Regions from separate parts of the Shinella sp. M31 genome, predicted to be linked through region 1. Evidence: riboswitches for the same ligand, from Rfam matches in the RefSeq annotation. Region 1 holds a riboswitch; each other region holds the start of a gene.
The links. A riboswitch is a leader RNA that binds a small molecule or an ion and turns the genes downstream of it on or off. The one in region 1 is predicted to bind cobalamin.
Positions count from the first base shown of each region.

Region 1 (4,206 bases):
TTGCTCGACGACATGCGTGAGGTTCTGGCGGTCGGCCTTATCCTGAACGGCCACAAGATCAATTCGACGGATCCGGCGGAGCTGCAGCAGGCGGCAGACACGATCATCGCCATGAAGCCCGACGTGGCGGCCTTCACCTATGACGAACGCCCGATGGTGCAGGCGGGCGACGTCGCCGCCGGTCATGCCTTCGTCGGCGCGATGGTGGATATCTTCGCCAATGAGAAGGACCTGGGCTACGTGATCCCCGAAGAGGGGGCGACCATGTACCAGGAGGACATCTGCGTACTGAAGACCGCGCCGAACAAGGACAACGCGATTAAGTTCCTGCAGTTCTACACGCGCCCGGAAATCGTCGCCCTTAACGTCTCGCAGCAGACCAACGGCACCGCCAATGTGCCGGCGCGGGAATTGACCACGGAAAAGATCAGGAATAGCAAGGAAATCAACCCGCCAGCCGAGACGATGGCGCGTCTCCAGATATTCGAGGATCTGGGCCCGGCTTTGCGTCAGGTGGACCGTGTCTGGACGCGGGTCAAGACGGCCCAATGAGCCCGGCGTGAGTGCGGTTGATACCCGCCCGTCTTTGGACGGGCGGGATTTCGAGGAGAGGGGCGACGTGTCGAAACGCATTCTGAAGCTCGTTCAGTCCGACGACCTCAGGCGGTCCAAATCCGACAAGCTGATCGCCCACTATATCGAGCGCAACCTTTCCGAACTGCCGTTCGAGACGGCGCGCTCCATCGCCCAGCGTCTCGAACTTTCCCCCATGACCATCGGCCGCTATCTGCGCCGTATGGGCTTCGACGGGCTCGACGAGTTGAAGAGCGAGCTGCGCCGCGGCAGTTCCAACCCCGCCTGGCAAGTGAAAGGGCAGGTCGGACGCCTGGAGCAGGACCGCAAGGACGGCAAGCTGCTCGCCGGCCTCATCCAGCAGCAGATCGACAATCTCGGCCAGATCTATGCCCTCACCACCGCGCCGGAATGGCAGCAGACGATCGACGCGCTGATCGGCGCGACGGAGGTCTATGTCGCCGCCTATCAGAACGTGCGCGGCATCGCGCAATATTTCGCAAGCCAGCTTTCCTATACGCGCCCGCGCGTGCAGTTCGTCGATGGCGTGAACGGCACCTATGCCGAAGTGCTCGACGGCTCCGTCGAGGGGCGGCTGCTTTTCCTGCACGACGTGCGCCGCTTTGCCGCCAAGGCCCGGCCGCTCGCGCTGGAGGCCCGGCGTGCCGGCGTAAAGGTCGTGCTGCTGACCGATGAATTCTGCCCCTGGGGTCCTGAAGTCTCCGATATCTGTCTCATCGTGCCCGGCTCGCACGGGCCGCTGTGGGATGGTGCCGCGACCATGACGGCGGTGATGGATCTGATGCTCAGCAACGTCATCGTCGAAATGGGCGACGAGGTGAGCGAGCGCGTCGACCGGCTGACGCACCTTCAGGACGTCTTCGGGGATTTCGAAAGCTGATTGTCACCGTCATCTTGACGCCACCGAACGGTGCGGATTAAGGATGGGACGACGGTTCCCCGAAGGATGACTCCCAGGGGATTAATAGGGAACACGGTGCGGACGACCCAACAGGGACCCATTCCGTGGCTGCCCCCGCAACTGTAGGCGGATTGCCGCCTGTCCTCGTGACGCGTTTGGCGTCATGCCACTGCGCATTTCGCGCGGGAAGGCAGACAGGCAGCAGATATCCGTGAGCCAGGAGACCTGCCGTCAGAGCCGAGAGTGCTGCTTGTCGCGCACTCGAGAATCCAAGTCACGGGCGGGGAAGCCCGGAACAGGAGACGCCATGACGAGCCCGACTGCCGCCCGCGGCAGACCTCCCTTCGTTTTCTCCCGACCGCATTCGGTGCGCCCTTCGTGGTCCATTGGCTGAGCCCGCACGCCTTCACTCTCCGGGAGAAATCCATGACCCTATTTGCCGCGGCCCTGCGTGCCGCATCCCTCGTTTCCGCCCTTGCCGGCGCAGTGACCCTCATCGCTTCCGGCACGGCCCAGGCCGCCGCGACGCAGTATCCGCTTACGCTGCAAAACTGCGGCCGACCGGTCACCTTCCAGAAGGCGCCGACGAAGACCGTCTCGATCGGCCAGAGTTCGACCGAAATCCTCTACATGCTCGGCCTCGCCGACAAGGTGGTGGGCACCGCACTTTGGGTCGGCCCGGTCCTCAAGGGCTATGAGGACGTCAATGTGAAGATCGATCGTCTCGCCGACAACGAGCCGAGCTTCGAAAGCGTGCTCGCCAAGAAGCCGGATATCGTCACGGTGCAGTTCCAGTGGCAGGTCGGCCCGGAAGGTGTCGTCGCCAAGCCCGAGCAGTTCGAGGAACTCGGCATTCCCGTCTATACCTCGCCGGCCGATTGCGTCGGCAAGGAGAACAGCGCGGCCAGCGACGGCGTGCGCCACCAGGTCTTCACCATGGAGCTGGTTTATCAGGAGATCCGCGAGATGGCGCAGATCTACGATATCCAGGACAAGGGCGAAGAGGTCGTTGCCGCGCTGAAGGCGCGTGAGGAGGCTGCCCGCGCCAAGGTCGCCGCCGCCAAGGACAAGCTCTCCGCCGTCTTCTGGTTCTCCAGCGCTGCCGATGCCGATCCCTATGTCGCCGGCAAGAACGGCGCGCCGGGTTACATCATGTCGGCGCTCGGCATCGAAAACATCATCAAGACCGAGGACGAATGGCCGACGGTCGGCTGGGAGACCATCGCCAAGGCCGCACCGACCATGATCGTCGCCGGCTCGATGGAGCGCCGCCGCTATCCGCTCGACAGCCTCGAGGCGAAGCTCGACTTCCTGAAGACCGATCCGGTCGCGGGCCTCATGCCGGCGGTGAAGAGCAACCATGTCTTCGACATGGACGCCCAGGCGATGAACCCGACGATCCGAACCATCGAGGGCATCGAGCGTCTGGCCGATGCAATCGAAAAGGCTGGTCTCGCCAAGTGATCTCCGATCGCCCCATCGTGCTTCGGACGGGCGCCGTTTTCACGGCGCTCCTCCTCCTGCTGTTGGCGCTCGGCGTCGGGGCCGCCGTCGGCGAGACGGCGATCCCGCTCGACGTGGTGGCGAAGACGGTGGCAAACCGGCTCTGGCATGCCGGCTACCCGCTGGAGCCGATCGACGAAGGCATCATCTGGAACTACCGGCTGAGCCGGGCGATGGTCGCGGCTTGCTGCGGTTCGGCGCTGGCACTCTGCGGCGTCATCCTGCAATCGCTGCTGCGCAATGCGCTGGCCGATCCCTACATCCTCGGCATTTCCGCCGGCGCCTCGACCGGTGCCGTCAGCGTGGCGATCCTCGGCATCGGCGCCGGTGCCCTGACGCTGCCGGCCGGCGCCTTCCTCGGCGCGCTCGTCGCCTTCGGCCTTGTCAGCGCGCTCGCCTTGCGCGCCGGGCGCGGCACGAGCGCGATCATTCTCGCCGGCATTGCCGGCTCGCAGCTCTTCAATGCGCTCACGTCCTTCATCGTCACCAAGGCGGCGAGTGCGGAGCAGGCGCGCGGCATCATGTTCTGGCTGCTCGGCAATCTCTCCGGCGTGCGCTGGCCGGATGTGTGGCTCGCGCTGCCGGCGGCGATCCTCGGCCTTCTCGTCTGCCTGTGGCATGCCCGTGCGCTCGATGCTTTCACCTTCGGCACAGAATCGGCCGCCTCGCTCGGCATTCCCGTGCGCCGGGTCTATGTCGTGCTGATCGCCATTTCCGCGCTGATGACGGCGACCATGGTCTCCATCGTCGGCTCGATCGGCTTTGTCGGCCTCGTCATTCCCCATGCCGCGCGCATGGTCGTCGGCGTGCGGCACGGCCTGCTTCTGCCGGCCTCGGCGCTGATCGGCGCCATCTTCATGATCGCGGCGGACGTGCTGTCGCGTGTCATCATTCCCGGCCAGGTCCTGCCCATCGGCGTCATCACAGCGCTGTTCGGCGCGCCGGCCTTCGCGCTCATCCTCAGCCAGAGGAGATCGGCCCTGTGACGTTGTCCGCCAAAAACCTGCACTGGTCGGCCGGTGGCGCGACCATCCTGTCGGATGTCTCGCTCGACGTGCGCCCCGGCGAATTCCTCGGCATCATCGGCCCGAACGGCTCGGGCAAGACGAGCCTGATGTCGCTGATGTCAGGCATTCGCAAGCCGCAGGCCGGTGCCGTCCTGCTCGACGGCAGGCCGCTTTCGGATCATGGCCGCCAGGCCGTTGCCC
Region 1 is NZ_JBLZPH010000072.1:8,752-12,957, reverse strand. It holds gene ACOZKU_RS11095 (polyamine ABC transporter substrate-binding protein) at 1-552, shown strand, start outside; gene ACOZKU_RS11090 (MurR/RpiR family transcriptional regulator) at 620-1,474, shown strand; cobalamin riboswitch at 1,510-1,742, shown strand; gene ACOZKU_RS11085 (ABC transporter substrate-binding protein) at 1,922-2,959, shown strand; gene ACOZKU_RS11080 (FecCD family ABC transporter permease) at 2,974-3,984, shown strand; gene ACOZKU_RS11075 (ABC transporter ATP-binding protein) at 3,981-4,206, shown strand, end outside.

Region 2 (4,206 bases), on a different contig from region 1:
TTGTCATGGTCATCGGCAAAACGGCCGGCGGCGACGGCGGCGCTGTCGACGACGGTGATGACGCCATCGACCGTGACCTGCGTCTTGATTTCCGGCCAGTTGAAGGCAGCGATCAGCGGCTGCGGCAGCGCAAGGCCCGATGTTTCGATGACGATATGGTCGGGGCGGTTTTCGCGCTCGAGCAGCTTCGTCATCGTCGGGATGAAGTCATCGGCGACGGTGCAGCAGATGCAGCCGTTGGTCAGCTCGATGATGTCGTCTTCCGTGCAGGCTTCCGCGCCGCAGCCCTTCAGCACGTCGCCATCGACGCCGAGATCGCCGAACTCGTTGATGATGAGCGCGATGCGCTTGCCGCCGGCATTCTGCAGCAGGTTGCGGATCATCGTGGTCTTGCCCGCGCCGAGAAAGCCGGTGATGACGGTGGCGGGGATCTTCTGTTGCAGCATGGCTCAACCCTTCATTTTCAGCGGCAATCCGGCCGCGATAAAATAGACTTCCGGTACGAGGGCCGCTACCTGCTGGTGCAGCCGCCCGGCATGGTCGCGAAAATCGCGCGCCATGCGGTTTTCCGGCACGATGCCCAGGCCGACTTCGTTCGATACGAAGACCAGACGACCCGGTGCGTCCTCGATGGCCGACAAAAGGCCGGCGAATTCCTTTGCGATATCCCGCTCGTCCAGCATCAGATTGGTCAGCCAGAGCGTCAGGCAATCGATGAGGACCGTTCGGTCCTCGCGCGCCACTTCCCTGATGCAGGCGGCGAGCGCAAGCGGCTCTTCGTGTGTTTCCCAGCCTTTTCCGCGATCTTCCCGGTGTTTGGCGATGCGTGCGCGCATCTCGTCGTCCCAGGCACGGCCGGTGGCGATATAATGGCGCGAAAGGCCGGTCTCGGCGACCAGCCTTTCGGCAAAAGCGGATTTTCCGGAACGTGCACCGCCCAGAACCAGGACGGCTCCGGGCGATGTCTGTTTCATGTCAGGCAGCCTTGGCGATCTTCTCGTTGGCAAAGCCGAGCGAGAGGCCGAGCACGATCCAGAAGAACAGCGTCGTGGCTAGCGCCGCGACGGCGAACTCCGCGCCGAGAACGGCCGGAACGTTGCTGGAGATATCGGAGGGCTGCGGCGCGCCATAGACCTGGGGTGCTGCAAGAAGCACGGCACCGGCGACCTTGGCGACAATGCCCGGCTTCAAAAACAGCAGATAGAGACCCGCCGCCGAAAGGGCGACCGTCGCAACCCACCAGATCTGCCTCTGCGTGAGATCGGCAGCCGGGAAGCCCGGAAGCTCCGGCGGCAGGCCGATGGCCGGCAGCATATGCACCGCAAGCCAGCCGGCAGCGCCCCACAGCGCACCGTTCGCGACGGTGATCGGATTGCCGGAAACCAGGCTGAAGCCGGCGAGCAGCAGCGCAAAGCCGGTGCCCGTGACGAGGTTGGCCAGAAGCGTGCCGGAGAAGCGGCTCATGCCGAACATGATGCCGCCGTCCTCGTGGTCCTCGCCCTCATGAGCATAGGCCACCGAGATCGGCGACAGGGCCGAAGCGACATCGAGGATCACGGCGCCGAGCGAGGAATGTTCCTGCGTCGCGGCAGCGCCATCCGTGGTCGCGGGCGTGGTGCCCTCGCCCGCCGGTGCGGCTTCGCCCTCGAACTCTTCGGCGTGCAGAATCAACGGCACGACTCGTGCCTCCTGGGCGGCTGTCATCAGCACGCCGGAGAACAGCCCGGCCACCAAAGCGGCCAGGAGATAACGAACGATCATGTCAGAAACTCCTTAGTGGCAGGGAAAGCCGTAGGAGTGACGCGTGTCGTGCGCCGTGTCGTGCAGCACGGCCGAATTCGCGAGACCGGCACCAAACACCAGGAAGGCGCCGAGCAGCAGCGCGAAAACGCCGGCAACGAGACGATCGTTTGCAGAAAGGACAACAGAAGACGTAGTAGAAACAGCCATGACAACCTCCGTGCAGGCAGCGGGGAAAATTCCCCTGGGCGGGCGATATGCCCTCATTGTCTGGCAGGTCTCCTGGCTCGCAGCGTCCGGCGCATCAGCGCCTTCGGTCCGCCCTCGCCTTCCCAGGTTTTTTGCGTCACGGAGGCGGACGATTCGTAGAAAAAGAGGCGTCCAACCCCGGCTATCGTGATGCCACCCAGTGGCTTTTCCGGCTGGTTCTTTCTTCGCGCTTTCAGGCACCATTGCCCTTCGCCGCGAAAATCCTCCCGTCCGGATGGGCGTTCCTCGCTACTCTACAGTCGCGGGGTCGGCCGTGATTGCAGCGCCCTGATTGGGTCCACCGCGTCACATTCCCATTTACTCCCCGATCCGTTTCCGGACCAAGGAACCATCCAATATCGCTGATGATTATGCTTCCCGCCCCGCGAAGTCAATCGACCGGCAGCGGCATGGCCTGTGCCAAAACCGCCGTCCGGCCGTCGCAAACTCAATAGCCGGGGATAATCACGACGCCGCCGCCATCGTTGTAATAGCCGTCGTCGCGGTAATACGGCCCGTCATAGTAGCCGTCGACGGGGCCTTCGAGCACATCGTAGTCGCGCTGCTGGTAGCGACGCTGGCGATTCTGCCGCGCCTGGCGGGTCTCGGCATATTGCGCGGCCTCGCGTAGCGCGCGGAACTGCTGGCGCGGCAGGTAACCATCGGCACGATAGCCGGATGCGCCCTGCCAAGCGGCGATCGCTGCGCGAGAGCGCGGACCGAAGACCCCGTCGGCACCGTAGGTGTTGTAGCCAAGCAGGCTCAGGTAACGCTGCGCCTGGGCACGCACGGAGCGGTCCATATAGGTCTCGCGCGGATCGACGACCGGCTCGGCCTTGCGCGCGGTATCGGCGGTTGCCGTATCCTCATCCATCTGCGTTTCCGGCTTGGCGTTCAGGGCGGCGATGCGCTTGCGGGCATCATCGACATAGCGGCCCTGGGGATACTGGTAGAGATAGTCCTTGTAGGCCTTTTCCGAACCGTCGGCGACGGCGCCCTGGAACGTCTTGTCTTCCGCCCGCTTAGCAGCCTCCGCCTCTTCGACGGCACGCGCGCGATTGTCCGTGTCCGCATCCTGAGGCGCATTTTCGCGGGCAGCCGTCGCATCTTTCGCGCTATCGGCCGGCTCCTCACTATCCGACGGCTTCCGGGCCGCGGCGGCCTCTTCGGCACGCTTTTCGGCCTCGTCGGCAAGGCGGGCGGCTTCGGCGGCCTTGGCTTCGGCATCGGCCGCCGCCTTCGCGGCTTCGGCCTTCAGGCGCTCGACTTCGGCCGCCTTCTCCTGCGCCAGCTTGCGGGCGGCAGCGGCCTCTTCCTCGATCTTCGCCTTTTCGGCGGCGGCAACCTTTTCGGCTTCGATACGCTTGGCCTCCGCCTCCTGGTGGGCAGCCGCTTCCTCTTCCGCACGCGCCTTTTCAGCTGCGGCGGCCTCTTCGGCCTTCTGGCGATCCGCCTCCGCCTTCAGCCGCGCGGCTTCCTCCGCCTTGGCTTTCTCGGCGGCGGCATCCGCTTCCGCCTTCAGGCGCTCGGCTTCGGCTGCCTGCTTTTCGGCAAGCGCGCGGGCGTCCGCTTCCTTCTGCTCGGCTTCCGCCTTGAGGCGGGCGGCTTCTTCAACCTTTGCCTTCTCGGCAGCAGCGGCTTGCGCCTTGGCCTTTTCCGCCGCAGCCTTTTCATCGGCGAGCTTGCGGGCGGCGGCGGCTTCCTCGGCCTGCTTGGCCTCGGCTTCCGCCTTCAGGCGCGCAGCCTCCTGCTCCGCCTTAGCCTTTTCCGCCTCGGCAGCCTTCTGCGCCTCTTCCTCGGCCTTCTTCGCCTCGGCGGCTTTCACGGCCTCTTCTTCGGCTTTCTTGGCCTCGGCGGCCTTTTGAGCCTCGTCTGCGGCCTTCTTCGCTTCGGCAGCCTTGCGGGCTTCCTCTTCGGCCTTGGCCTTTCCGGCCTCGGCGGCCTTCTGCGCCTCGTCTGCCTGCTTGGCTTCGGCCACCTTCTTCGCCTCTTCCGCCTTCGCCTTTTCGGCGGCCGCGGCTTCCTCGGCCTTGGCCTTGGCTTCCGCCTCGGCGGTCACGCTCTTAGCGGGCTTCTCCTTGGCGGCGGCTTGCAATTCGGCAATGCGCAGGCGGGCCATGGAGGCGAAGGTGCCATTGGGATATTGCTTCAGATAGCCCTCGTACTGAACAACATCGCTGCCGGACGAGACCTTCTGCCAGAGCGAAAACTCCTCTT
Region 2 is NZ_JBLZPH010000042.1:22,749-26,954, reverse strand. It holds gene cobW (cobalamin biosynthesis protein CobW) at 1-446, opposite strand, end outside; gene cobU (bifunctional adenosylcobinamide kinase/adenosylcobinamide-phosphate guanylyltransferase) at 450-974, opposite strand; gene ACOZKU_RS06205 (CbtA family protein) at 976-1,761, opposite strand; gene ACOZKU_RS06200 (CbtB domain-containing protein) at 1,774-1,950, opposite strand; cobalamin riboswitch at 1,996-2,358, opposite strand; gene ACOZKU_RS06195 (peptidoglycan-binding domain-containing protein) at 2,438-4,206, opposite strand, start outside.
Region 2: another riboswitch for cobalamin. It lies ahead of ACOZKU_RS06200 (CbtB domain-containing protein); the one in region 1 lies ahead of ACOZKU_RS11085 (ABC transporter substrate-binding protein).

Region 3 (4,206 bases), on a different contig from region 1:
AATTCGGTGATGCCGTTGACGAGGGCATGTTCCAGCCGCTTTTCCACCGGCCATTCGCGCCAGGCGAGGTCGCGCTCGCGGGCTTCCTTGCCCGCCGCACCCTTGAAGCGCTCTGCGATATCGAGCAGGCGCTCGGTCGCGGTGCCGCCGGCCTTCGGCACGCGGTTCAGCACCACGTCCTCGCAGGCTTCGCGCAGGTCCGCCTCGATCGTGTCGTAGACCGCCAGCTGGCCGGCATTGACGATGCCCATGTCCATGCCAGCCTGGATGGCGTGGTAGAGGAAGACGGCGTGCATCGCCTCGCGCACCGGTTCGTTGCCGCGGAAGGAGAAGGACAGGTTGGAGACGCCGCCCGAGATATGGGCATGTGGCAGGGTCGCGGTGATCTCGGCCGTCGCCTCGATGAAGTCGACGCCGTAATTGTCGTGCTCCTCGATACCGGTCGCCACGGCGAAGATGTTCGGGTCGAAGACGATATCCTCGGGCGCAAGGCCGGCGACCTCGGTCAAGAGCGTGTAGGCGCGGGTGCAGATTTCCACCTTGCGCGCCTTGGTGTCGGCCTGGCCTGTCTCGTCGAAGGCCATGACGACGACGGCGGCCCCATAGGCGCGCACCAGCTTTGCATGGTGCAGGAAGGCCTCTTCGCCTTCTTTCAGCGAGATGGAATTGACCAGCGGCTTGCCCTGCACACATTTCAGGCCGGCCTCGATCACCTCCCATTTGGACGAGTCGATCATCACGGGAACGCGGGCGATGTCGGGCTCGGCGGCGATGAGGTTGAGATATTCGACCATCGCCTTGCCGGAATCGATCAGGCCCTCGTCCATGTTGATGTCGATGATCTGCGCGCCGTTCGCCACCTGGTCGCGGGCGACGTCGAGGGCGGCGGCATAGTCGCCCGCCGTGATCAGCTTGCGGAATTTCGCCGAGCCGGTGACGTTGGTGCGTTCGCCGACATTCACGAAGGGAATGGCCTCCGTCAGCGTGAAGGGTTCGAGACCGGAGAGGCGCATGTGGCGCGGGATATCGGGGATGGCGCGCGGCTTGTGGCGCGACGCGGCCTCGGCGATGGCGCGGATATGGTCGGGCGTCGAGCCGCAGCAGCCGCCGACGACGTTGACCAGGCCGTCGCGCATAAAACCTTCGATCTGGGCGGCCATCTCGTCCGGCGTCTCGTCATACTGGCCGAAGGCATTCGGCAGGCCGGCATTGGGATAGGCGCAGACGAAGGTCTGGGCGACGGCGGAAATTTCCGCGAGATGGGCGCGCATGGCATTGGCGCCGAGCGCGCAGTTGAGGCCGATGGAGAAGGGATCGGCATGCCGGACCGAATTCCAGAAGGCCTCCGGCGTCTGGCCGGACAGGGTGCGGCCGGAGAGATCGGTGATGGTGCCGGAGATCATGACGGGCAGATCGATGCCCTTTTCCTCGAAGACCTCGCGCGTCGCGAAGATCGCCGCCTTGGCGTTCAGCGTGTCGAAGATCGTCTCGATCAGGATGATGTCGGCGCCGCCGTCGATGAGGCCGCGCAGCTGCTCGGCATAAGCGATACGGAGATCGTCGAAGCTGACGGCGCGATAGCCGGGATTGTTGACGTCGGGCGAGATGGAGGCGGTGCGGTTGGTCGGGCCGAGCGCGCCGGCGACGAAGCGGCGCTTGCCGTCCTTCTGCTCGGCGCGCAGGCCGGCGCGACGGGCAAGGCGGGCACCGTCGCGGTTCAGCTCATAGACCATGTCCTCCATGCCGTAATCGGCCTGGGCGATGGTGGTGGAGGAGAAGGTGTTGGTCTCGAGGATGTCGGCGCCGGCGAGCGCGTAGCGATAATGGATGTCCTCGATCGCGCCGGGCTGGGTCAGCGTCAGGAGGTCGTTGTTGCCCTGCTGGTGGCAGGCGCAATCGCCGAAGCGGTCGCCGCGGAAATCGTCCTCGACCAGCTTCAGCGTCTGGATTTCCGTGCCCATGGCGCCGTCGAGCACGAGGATTCTTTCACGGGCCGCGTTTTCGAGGGCGGCGCGGATTGCGCGACCGTCCCGCTTCGGCTGTTTTGGGCCGAACAGATCGTCCAGGTAGGAAACGGCCATGGGAAAACCCTCCGGTGCAGGCAAGACTACACCGGAGTTCACATAAAGATATCTTTATGTCAATATGTCTTTATGCGAGTGACCTAGTGCATCGGTCCATCCGCCCCGGCAAGCGAGGCGAACATCGCCTTGAGACGGATGATATCGGGATCGGCACTTCGGCAACGGGCAAGCTTGTCCACCTCCTTCAGCGCCTCGACCGCGAGGTCGGCGCCGCGTGGCTGCCAGAGCAGCCAGGAGATGAAGACGGATTCCGGCTTGCCGGTGCCGGATGGCTTGAGTTCGGTGAATTGAAACATTTTTTCCCCAATCGAAAATTGGGGGATGACCGGACGCACGCTCATGGATTTCACCCGAAGGTGACAACAAGCGCACCCTTGGGACACCCCGCCCATGGACGTTACAGACGTGTCAGGGCAGGTCTCCTGGCTTGCGGGTCATTGCCTTTGTCTCGCCTTCCCGGTGGTTCACACCAGTGGCATGGAGCGACATCGGCTCGCCGTTCACAGTTGCGGGGGCAGCGCCGGTCTTGATCCTCGTTGGAGCATCGCACCGGCTTCCCTCTTAGCCTCCGAGCCGTTTGCGACTCGGAAGACCCTGACGGCCGGAGACTGGCTTGGTGCGGCGGGCAAGTCAAGGATACGAGGACACAATGCACAGGCCTGGAACTTTTTTCACCGCGGCGCATTTGAACCTTCGCCTGCCTCCTGCCCCTCGCTCGTCCCGCGGCGAGGGCGTGATTCACCAAAACCGCAGATGAGGGCCGATGCCGAGCCATCCCGACACGCTCAGATGTTGCAAGTCTCTGTCCTTACGGCTAAAAAATGCCGTTTTCATGCACCACGCGGCCAGGATGCCAATCAGCGTGTCGCCTGAGCCATGTTTCCACCATTCGCGCCGCCAGGGCGCCGTATGGTGTCATGGCTGATCGCGGCACAGAGACGAAACCTGCCCGCAAAAAACCTTCCGGCGCACAGGCCTTTTCCGGATGGTTCAACATGGCCGGATCCAGATTAAGAAATATGTCCCTTCACAATACGCCGCACGCCGCCCGCGACGCAGACGCCAAGCAGATCGACTATAACGATTCGATCCGCGCCACTTATCTGACGCTGGAGGAGCTGGCCGATTGCGGAGCGGCTCTGGCGCGCGACAAGACAGCGCCGCTGCCCGGTTTCCGGCCTTTTGAATTCCGCGCCAGGCACAAGGAAAACGAGAAGGAAATCTTCCGCGTCTATCAGGCGACAGCCAAGGACGTGGAATCGGGCGCGCAGATCACACCCGCCGCCGAATGGCTGCTCGACAATTATTACGTCATCGAAGAGGCCATCCAGGAGGTCCGCCGCGACTTCCCGCGCCGTTTCTATCGCCAGCTTCCGACCGTCGAGATCGACGGGCAGCCGGTGCCGCGCACGCTGGTGCTGGCCTGGCTCTACGTCGCCCATACCCAGAGCAACATCTCGCAGGAAAGCCTGACAGCCTTCGTACAGGGTTTCCAGAAGATCGATGCTCTGAAGATCGGCGAACTCTGGGCGCTGCCGTCGTTCATCCGCTTCGTGCTGCTCGAAAACCTGCGCCGCATTTCCAGCCGCGTCGAGCGCTCGCGCAAGATGCGCATCAAGGCGAACGAGGTGGCCGACGAACTGGTCCGTCTCAACGATCCGGAAAAGGCCATCGCGCATCTGCGCACCATGGAAAGCTTCGCCGAGGACAACACCTTCGTCACCCAGCTGCTCTACCGGCTGCGCGACGGCCTGCAGGCCTCGGGCGCCGTCATCCAATGGCTGGAACGCAGGATCGAAAGCCGCGGCAGCGACCTTGAAGAGTTGATCGTCTCGGAAAACAACCGCCTGTCCTCCGGCAACGCTACGATGAGCTCGCTCATCAAGAGCCTGCGTACCGTCGACGACACGGAATGGCCGGTCTGGTTCGAGAGCGTCAGCCGCCTCGACGAGGCGCTGCGCCAGGGCTCGGACTATTCCGATCTCGACTTCGGCTCGCGCAACAAATACCGCAATACGATCGAGCGCTATGCCCGTCGCTCGGGCAAAACGGAGCTGGAGGTTACCGAGACGGCACTTGCCATGACGGCGGAGGATGCCGCCGCCCATGTCGAGGATCTCGA
Region 3 is NZ_JBLZPH010000131.1:19,315-23,520, forward strand. It holds gene metH (methionine synthase) at 1-2,081, opposite strand, end outside; gene ACOZKU_RS20750 (hypothetical protein) at 2,165-2,380, opposite strand; cobalamin riboswitch at 2,480-2,696, opposite strand; gene ACOZKU_RS20755 (hypothetical protein) at 2,899-3,081, opposite strand; gene ACOZKU_RS20760 (GH36-type glycosyl hydrolase domain-containing protein) at 3,104-4,206, shown strand, end outside.
Region 3: another riboswitch for cobalamin. It lies ahead of ACOZKU_RS20750 (hypothetical protein); the one in region 1 lies ahead of ACOZKU_RS11085 (ABC transporter substrate-binding protein).

Region 4 (4,206 bases), on a different contig from region 1:
GACCTGCTCAGCCAGGAGCGCTCCTCGCTGAACGATTATGGCCGCCTGATCGGCGAGGCCTCGCAGGTGATCGGCAGCGTCGGCGGCGCGCTCGGCAGCTCGCTGGAAGCCCTGCAGCGCGCCACCGAGTTGCGTGTCACCCACACGGCAGAAATGGCGGAAAAGGTCGCCGCGCAATCGGCCGCGATGGACGGCATCCAGAAGGAGATGGCGGAATTCGAGGCGATGAAATTCGTCGATCCGCCGACGAAGCTCGGCAACCGCCGCGCCTTCAACAAGGCACTCGCCCGCGTCTATGCGAACCCCGCCCTGCCGATGCTCTGCGGGGTCGTGGTGGCGGAAGTGGATGCGGAGCGCCGCTTCTCACCCGCCCAGATCGAGGCTCTGTCCGACCATCTCGTGACCTTCTACGGCGGCCTCATCCGCCAGGCGTTCCCGACGAGCGACCTTGCAGTGCGCTTCGACGGCCTGCGCTTCGGCTTCCTGTTCAACACCGCGGATGAAGGGGAGGTGGAGCGGCTGATCGACCTCCTGCGCGCCGCCTTCCAGACGGTGGCGCTGCGCGATCCGCGCACCAGCCGCAATCTCGGCCATCTCACCCTATCGGCCGGTGTCTGCATGTCGGATCGCGCCGACAGCGCGCTCGACCTCTCCTCGGCCTGCGAACGGGCGCTCCTCGAAGCCAAGACATCCGGCGGCGACCGGATCGTCATCTACGGCCGCGGCGACGAGGTGCCGGCGGGCAAGGAATGGATGCTGTATCGGGCGTGAGAAGCAATTCCAGCAAAAGTGTGAAGCGGTTTTGCGTCCGGAATTGCGTTCAGAAAATTAAAGCGCGCTGATGATCTTGCGCAGCGCCTCGTTGCGGGCACCGAGCATCAGCACGTTCTTCATGGCGAGCTTGGGATCATCCGTGCGGAAGATCACGCCATTGCCGCGCACGTTGCGGTCGATCGCGAGACGGCCTTCATGGTCCGTCGGTGTGATGGCAACGGCGAAATACATGCGGCCGTGCTTTTTCGAAATGCCGGCGAAGAACTGCTCTTCCTCGCCGATCTCGGCAAAGAAATTGGCCATGTAGAAGGCCCATTGCACATTCTGGAAATCCGCGAAACTCGAATTGGCCACCGTGATGTGGCAATAGCCGAGATGCGGCGTTCCCGCGAGGGTGCGGTGGAAGATCAGCTTGGGGAACTGGATCGCACGGTGAAAACCGTTGATGCGGTCATGCGTGACGGAGCCAGCGCGTTCCAGCTTGCGGCCCGTGCGCTCGGCCACCTCGGCATAGGAGAGGTAGCGCTTCTCGCTCGGGCTCCAATTGTCGGGCGTGCGGTCGATGCGCCCGGTGCGCAGGAATTCCGTGTGCACGGCGGATTTTGGCGGGTTCGCGCGCTTGTAGGCGACGGCATCGTAATAGCGAAACTTCGTCTGCTGTTGCTGCACCCGCGCACTCCTGCTCGCGCGGCGCTTTGCGCGCACGCCCTGATGGCGGAAGTTTATGGAAACGGCGTTAAGCATTCCTTGCCGTTTGCCCCCTGAAACCTTGCAGGGCGGGTTCCGTGGTCGCAATATGACAAGCTGCCGTTTTAGGTATCGCCTTGCCTGTTCTCGCGCCAATGCGCGTAATTAAAAGGCATATTATATTGATATATATTGATAAATGTCGCAACTGCGATGTGTCTCCTTCATTTCTTTGTTGTCGTCAAATCATGAGGCTGTGTCGTTTTTTGACATGTCGGTCGATGATTCTTGCGGTTAGATAAAGACACTCAAGGTGTCGCCTTCTAGGGAGGGCGGAGAATTGGGAAGCCGGTTGAAATCCGGCGCTGCCCCCGCAACGGTGTTGGAGCAAAAGCGGCAAAAAGCCACTGGACGCAAGTCTGGGAAGGCGCCGCGTCGGTCGCAGGCTCAGTCCTGCATGGCCACTCCTCAGCCCGGAAACCAGCCTGGAGAAAAGATCGTGACTGGCTGCGGCGGGCGGCCGGGAAGCGTGCATGCCGGGCGTTTTCGTGCCTGGATGCCGTCTCCTCCGTGCGCCTCATCCCCCAATTGGACCTATGAGGATTGCCATGGATATCCGCAGTGACGTGCTCCGCAAGCTGAAGAACCGGCGTGAAGGCCACAGCCTCGAACAGGCCTTCTACATCGACCTCGACCACTACAAGCTCGACATGGAGACGATCTGGTATCGCGACTGGCTGTTCATCGGCCATGACTGCGAAATCCCCAAGGCCGGCAATTATTTTACCGTGCAGGTCGGCGACTATCCCGTCGTCATCACCCGCGACCGCTCGGGCACGATCCGCGCGCTGCACAATTCCTGCCGCCACCGCGGCTCGCGCGTCTGCACCCAGCAGAAGGGCACCTCGGCCAAGCTCGTCTGTCCCTATCATCAGTGGACCTACGAGCTCGACGGCTCGCTGCTCTTCGCCCGCCACATGGCCGAGGATTTCGACCGGACGCAGCACAGCCTGAAGCCGATCCATTGCGAAACCCTCGGCGGCTACATCTTCATCTGCCTTGCCGATGACGCGCCGGATTTTTCCGCCTTCCGCAGCACGGCAGAGCCCTATCTCGCCCGCCACCGTCTCGGCGAAACGAAGGTCGCCTTCGAAAGCACGATCATCGAGAAGGGCAACTGGAAGCTCGTCTGGGAAAACAACCGCGAGTGCTATCACTGCGCCGCCAACCATCCCGAACTCTGCCGCACCTACCCGGAAGCGCCGACCGCCACGGGCGTGCAGGGCGCCAAGGACGACGCTGTCATCGCCGCGCATTGGGGAAAATGCGAGGCCGCCGGCCTGCCGAGCGAGTTCCGCATGTCGCCGACCGGCCAGTTCCGCGCCGCCCGCATGCCGCTCATCCAGGAGGCCGAGAGCTACACCATGTCCGGTGCACGCGCCGTCCAGCGCCCGCTGTCGAACGATGTGCTGGAAAGCGGCATCGGCACGTTGCTGCTCTTCCATTATCCCACGACCTGGAACCACGTGCTGGCCGACCACGCCATCACCTTCCGCGTCCTGCCGCTCGGCCCTGAACTGACGCAGGTCACGACCAAATGGCTGGTCAACAAGGACGCCGTCGAGGGTGTCGATTACCGGCTCGACGAACTCACCCATGTCTGGACTGAGACCAACGACCAGGACCGCCAGATCGTCGAGGAAAACGCCTTCGGCATCCGCTCGCCGGCCTACCAGCCCGGCCCCTATTCGCCGGAGGACGAGGGGGGCGTCATGCAGTTTGTCGAATGGTATTCGAACTTCATGATCGACCGGCTGGACAGCAAGAAACCGATGTCGCGGGTGGCCTGACATGACGATTGCAAGCCATTTTCGTCATTTCGACGAACTTCATCCCTGGCATGATCGCCATAACCTGCTCGAATGCATCGCCGCGACAGTGGAGACGGCCGATGTGATGACCTTCACCTTCAGCTCCGATCAGAAGAACTGGTTCCGCTATCTGCCGGGCCAGTTCGCCACGCTGGAACTGCCGGTGTCGGAGGACGCGCCGGTCATGCGCACCTACACGCTCTCCTCGACGCCCTCGCGGCCGTTCTCCGTCGCGGTGACAGTGAAGGCGCAGAAGAACTCGATCGGCACGCGCTGGATGTTCGATCATCTGCGCCCCGGCATGAGGCTGAAGGCCTTCGGGCCGCTCGGCGACTTTTCCTTCGTGCGCTACCCTGCAGAAAAATACCTGTTCATCTCGGCGGGCTCCGGCGTCACACCGATGATGTCGATGACGCGCTGGATGGCCGATTGCGCGCCGCAATCCAACGTCGCCTTCATCTCCTGCGCCCGCAAACCCGAGGACCTGCTGTTCAAGCCGGAACTCGAATGCCTCGCCGCCCAGATGCCGAACCTCGCGCTCGGCTTCGTCGTGGAGGGGCACAATCCGCGGGACGGCTGGCACGGCTTGCGCGGCCGCATCGACGCCGCCCGCCTCTCGCTGCTCGCACCCGATTTCCGCGAGCGCACCGTCTTCTGCTGCGGTCCGGAACCCTTCATGCGCGGCGTCAAGGACATGCTCAAGGTTTGCGGCTTCGACATGAACCGCTACCACGAGGAGAGCTTCCAGCCGGCCAATGCGCCCGCCCCGGAGGCGATCGCCATCCGCGCCGGTGCCGGAGAACAGGCCGTTGACGCCAATGCCGTTTCGACCGTCACCTTCACCATGGCCGGCAAGGACGCCTCATGCCCTCCC
Region 4 is NZ_JBLZPH010000054.1:3,657-7,862, reverse strand. It holds gene ACOZKU_RS08370 (diguanylate cyclase domain-containing protein) at 1-771, shown strand, start outside; gene ACOZKU_RS08365 (DUF6656 family protein) at 829-1,443, opposite strand; cobalamin riboswitch at 1,756-1,964, shown strand; gene ACOZKU_RS08360 (aromatic ring-hydroxylating oxygenase subunit alpha) at 2,070-3,311, shown strand; gene ACOZKU_RS08355 (2Fe-2S iron-sulfur cluster-binding protein) at 3,313-4,206, shown strand, end outside.
Region 4: another riboswitch for cobalamin. It lies ahead of ACOZKU_RS08360 (aromatic ring-hydroxylating oxygenase subunit alpha); the one in region 1 lies ahead of ACOZKU_RS11085 (ABC transporter substrate-binding protein).